One region of the Peribacillus sedimenti genome, then DNA from elsewhere that is predicted to be linked to it. Evidence: a T-box and tRNA genes for the amino acid it is inferred to sense, from the RefSeq annotation. Region 1 holds a T-box; the other holds one or more tRNA genes.
What was found. A T-box is a leader RNA that pairs with one kind of tRNA and senses whether it is charged. The one in region 1 lies ahead of V1500_RS19910 (valine--tRNA ligase), so its partner is inferred to be a tRNA-Val.
Positions count from the first base shown of each region.

Region 1 (2,209 bases):
CTTATGATACCAGGCAGGTATGCGGTGGCCCCACCATAGCTGTCGGGAAATACACCAGTCACGGATGTTTTCCATCCAGCGAAGATACGTATTTTCAAACCTGCCAGGAATAAAATGAACTTTTTCTTCCTCTGATTTCCCTTGCAATTCGATTGCCTTTTCGGCAAGCGGCTGCATCTTAACAAACCATTGAGTGGACAGATAAGGCTCCACTACTGCGCCGCTCCGCTCTGAATGCCCTACAGAGTGTACATGTTCTTCAATCTTGAACAAAACGCCCTGTTCCTGTAAATCCTTTACGATTTGCTTGCGGCACTCAAAGCGGTCCATACCATGATATTTGCCCGCTCTTTCATTCATGGAACCATCTTCGTTCATGACAAGGATCCGTTCCAAATTATGCCTGTTTCCCAGTTCAAAATCATTAGGGTCATGTGCCGGCGTAATTTTTACTGCGCCAGAACCAAATTCCATATCAACATAATCATCGCCGACAATAGGAATCTCACGTCCGGTAATTGGCAGAATAACCGTTTTTCCAATAAGATGTCTGTATCTGTCATCCTCAGGGTGTACAGCTACCGCCGTATCGCCCAGCATCGTTTCCGGACGGGTTGTAGCAACTTCAATATGGCCGGATCCATCTGTCAAAGGATATTTCATATGATAAAACGCACCCTGGATATCCTTATAAATTACTTCAATATCGGATAATGCTGTCTTTGTGGAAGGATCCCAGTTGATTATATATTCCCCGCGATAGATAAGGCCTTTGTTATAGAGTGAAACGAACACCTCTCTAACTGCTTTGGATAGGCCTTCGTCCAAAGTAAAACGTTCTTTCGTGTAGTCCAGCCCAAGGCCAAGTTTAGACCATTGTTCGCGGATATGGCTTGCGTATTCTTCTTTCCATTTCCATGTTTCTTCGACGAAGGCTTCGCGGCCCAAATCATAACGGCTCTTGCCATCATTTCTTAGTTTTTCCTCTACCTTGGCCTGTGTCGCAATACCGGCATGGTCCATGCCAGGCAGCCATAATACATCATAGCCTTGCATCCTTTTCATTCTTGTAAGGATATCCTGCAATGTTGTATCCCAGGCATGCCCCAGGTGAAGCTTTCCGGTTACGTTTGGAGGCGGAATTACAATCGTATAAGGCTGTTTCTCCGCATCGTTCTTTGCTTCAAAATACTTTCCATCCAGCCACCAGTGATAGCGGCCATTTTCAATGGTTTTGGGATCATATTTCGTTGGCATCGTTTGTTGATTTTCTTCCATAATCTGTTCCTCCTTTATTCGAAAGCGCACGGCGCTTCATTTAAACTGACAAGCACAGGCGGCATCCAAAGATGCGGCCTACATGGCCAGGTCCGCTGAACTCAGAATGCAAAACGTTTTTACATGTTTCTCTTGAAAAATAAAAAAACTTCCTCGTCACAAAAGGACGAAGGAAGTTGTTCGCGGTTCCACCTTTTTTCCGAAGCTGGATATATTACATCCTTGCTTCAGCTCTCATATAAAATAACGGCTTTTAACCGGTCTCCATTACTCTGCCTGTTTGCCTCATGGCAAAAGCCTTTCTTGGAAACGACTCACGGACGACTTCAGATGCCACTTGCTTAGAAGCCTTTCACCAAATGGCTTCCTCTCTATAAAGAAGTAATACATCTTACTGCTCCCGATCATAGTCTAAAATATTCAATTATGTACAGTGATGATTGGATACCTAATATACTACAAAAAAACATATTATATAGTCAATATTCTTTTCCTATTTCTTATTATTTTATACTGTGCCTTCCTAATTTGATAAAGGCGTTTTCACCAATTTGAAAAACAATCATACGATAAAATGAGAAATGAAAGGATGGTGGTCAATGATGAAGAAACGATACAATCCGTACAGCCTTCCTCCATGGTTACGAACAGTTCGTGGCGTGTGCCACCAATTAATTATTCCATTTAGCGTCTTTCAAGGTGTTAGGACGTTTTTTTTGCCAACCACGTTTGACGTCTTCCTGCTGGCAATCTTTATCCTGCTTGCATTGGCTTTGTACCTGGGATGGTTTTGACGCTCTATTATAAACAAAATAAGTTAGAAATAAAAAACGACCGGCTGATCACTAATACAAATGGCTGTTGGACACACACTGCCTGCAATCTGTATTAATGGTGCCGGTCTTAGCTTTGCTGCTGTGTTTGGTTGGCC
Region 1 is NZ_CP143547.1:4,050,344-4,052,552, forward strand. Features, by position in the region: gene V1500_RS19910 (valine--tRNA ligase) at 1-1,278, opposite strand, end outside; T-box leader at 1,438-1,695, opposite strand; gene V1500_RS19915 (hypothetical protein) at 1,881-2,072, shown strand; gene ysxE (spore coat protein YsxE) at 2,182-2,209, opposite strand, start outside.

Region 2 (2,209 bases), 2.3 Mb from region 1:
ATTTATACACAGCTCGCTGTGGACTCTGTTTTACCGACGTTCGGAGTTTCTTTTCTGGCTATTTCATTGTTCTTTTTCTGTTTTACAACGCTTTTGTCATATTATTATAAGGCAGAGACAAACCTTGCATTTTTAACAAGTCAAAAAAACATAAAGTCTGCATGGGCAACTCATTTATTAAAAGTGATCTTAATAGTGGCTTCATTTTATGGAAGTGTCAAGTCAGCAACATTTGTCTGGGCAATGGGTGATTTAGGAATGGGTGCCATGGCCTGGGTAAACCTTACTGTTATTCTTCTGCTGACCAAACCAGCAATACGAGTATTTAAGGATTACGTAAGACAGAAGAAAGCAGGCAAAGATCCTGTTTTTAACCCAGCAAGGGTAGGAATACAAGGAGCAGATTTTTGGGAAGAAAAGCATAGAGATTTTCCAAATACTGAACTAGCAGAAAGTAGATCAGTAACTATCTAGAAAAGTTCGACACATGGAATTATGCAACTTGCTTATTTGTACACGCACTAAGAAATTCGGGATAAAGACCTACTCCGTATAGGTCTTTTTCTTATACAGACGAACGCCTCTTCCTTGTAAAACTAACCTGCCCTTTAGCACAATAAGAAAAAAAGCCGCAGAGAAACAGCTTCGTTAATAAAAGAAAGGACTTCTTAAACAAAAGAAAGCCTAAACCCTTACCATTGTGATTGTACCGTGCAGTTAATGTGCAGTATTTGTGCAATGCATAAAAATCCAGGAATAAAATGGTATATATCAGACATAAAAAAACGACCAAAACGCTGATAAGCGCTTTAGCCGTTTTGATGACCTGTGAGGGGCTCGAACCCCCGACCCCAACCCTGTCAAGGTTGTGCTCTCCCAGCTAAGGAGAAAAGTCATGATATATGTAGGTTTCTTCGGATTTGCACATTTAAAAATAATAACTGACCACTAACCTTCTATTGATTACATTTATTATTGTAAAGTGGTCATCAACTATCGTCAAGTAATAATATAGTGCAATGTTTCACACGTTAAAACAATACTGTCATTAAAGAGTATTTTCTATTACCTTACACGGTAGTGTTTTTAACTCAGATTGCGGGAGTGGAATTGCTAAAACCATATTTGCATATACTAACCATAGTTTTGGTCAAAAATAGCCCCCTTTAACACAAAAAAAGACACTCTTTTTGAGTGCCTACAATCAATTACAATACAGTCTGTAAATCGACGGACATTATTCTAAGATTTACGAATAAAACTTAAAGCGATGTAAAACATGCATAATTAAAAGACACCGCTATCACATATTTCCATTCTTATCAAACTATCGCAAATTCCATGAAAATTTTATATCTTCTAGTTTTTTAACTTTTTCTAAATCTAATTTCCCTTGTTTATACACTTTCCTTTGTCTGCTTACCCATGCACCTAGCTCTTTATAATCTTTACTCGACTGTGGAACATTACAATTTCCATATTTCATCTCATATTCTTTTAATTCATTATACATTTTCATCCATTGATTCTCATACACATTCCATATGAAGCCCAAACTTGATAACTTTATTATTTCTTCATTAGTTAACTTACCCTTTTGGTGCTTAAAACGTTGTTGATGTACCCAATCACCAAGAGAACTATAGTCCTTATTTGACCTCAACACAAGACAGTCTCCAAATTGTTCCTTATATACTTTTAGCTCTCTATACATCTCTTCCCATTTACTAATATTAGGCTCCCAACTAAAATCTATCTCTTGTAACTTGTTATATCTCCCATCGCTTAATGTTCCTAATTTATAATTCCTTCTTTGAACTAGCACCCATAATGCCAGTTCCCTGTAACTCTTAGACTTGTTTGGAACTAAACAATCACCATATACTTCTTTGTATTCAACCAAACTTTTATACATTTTATCCCAATTATCGTACAACACATCCCATGAAAAGCCGATACTATCCAATTTTGCAATTCTTTGTTCTGACAATTTTCCCTTCTTCCGAGTTGCTCTTTGAGTTGTCATCCAACTATTTAACTTTTCATCCAAAATTTGTTCAACGTCTATACTATTAATACAACTGCTAAGTTGCTTGAACATTCTATCCCAGTTGTCAGTTTTCACATCCCATATAAAGCCAATCTCCTCTAACTTATTTTTTCTTTCAAAGCTTAATGTTCCTTTTTTGTTTGAATTACGCTGATTTTG
Region 2 is NZ_CP143547.1:1,220,722-1,222,930, reverse strand. Features, by position in the region: gene V1500_RS06215 (alanine/glycine:cation symporter family protein) at 1-474, shown strand, start outside; tRNA gene V1500_RS06210 (tRNA-Val) at 823-895, opposite strand; gene V1500_RS06205 (Helicase associated domain protein) at 1,328-2,209, opposite strand, start outside.
Region 2: it has a tRNA-Val gene. The T-box ahead of V1500_RS19910 (valine--tRNA ligase) is inferred to sense a tRNA for this amino acid. The anticodon was not compared.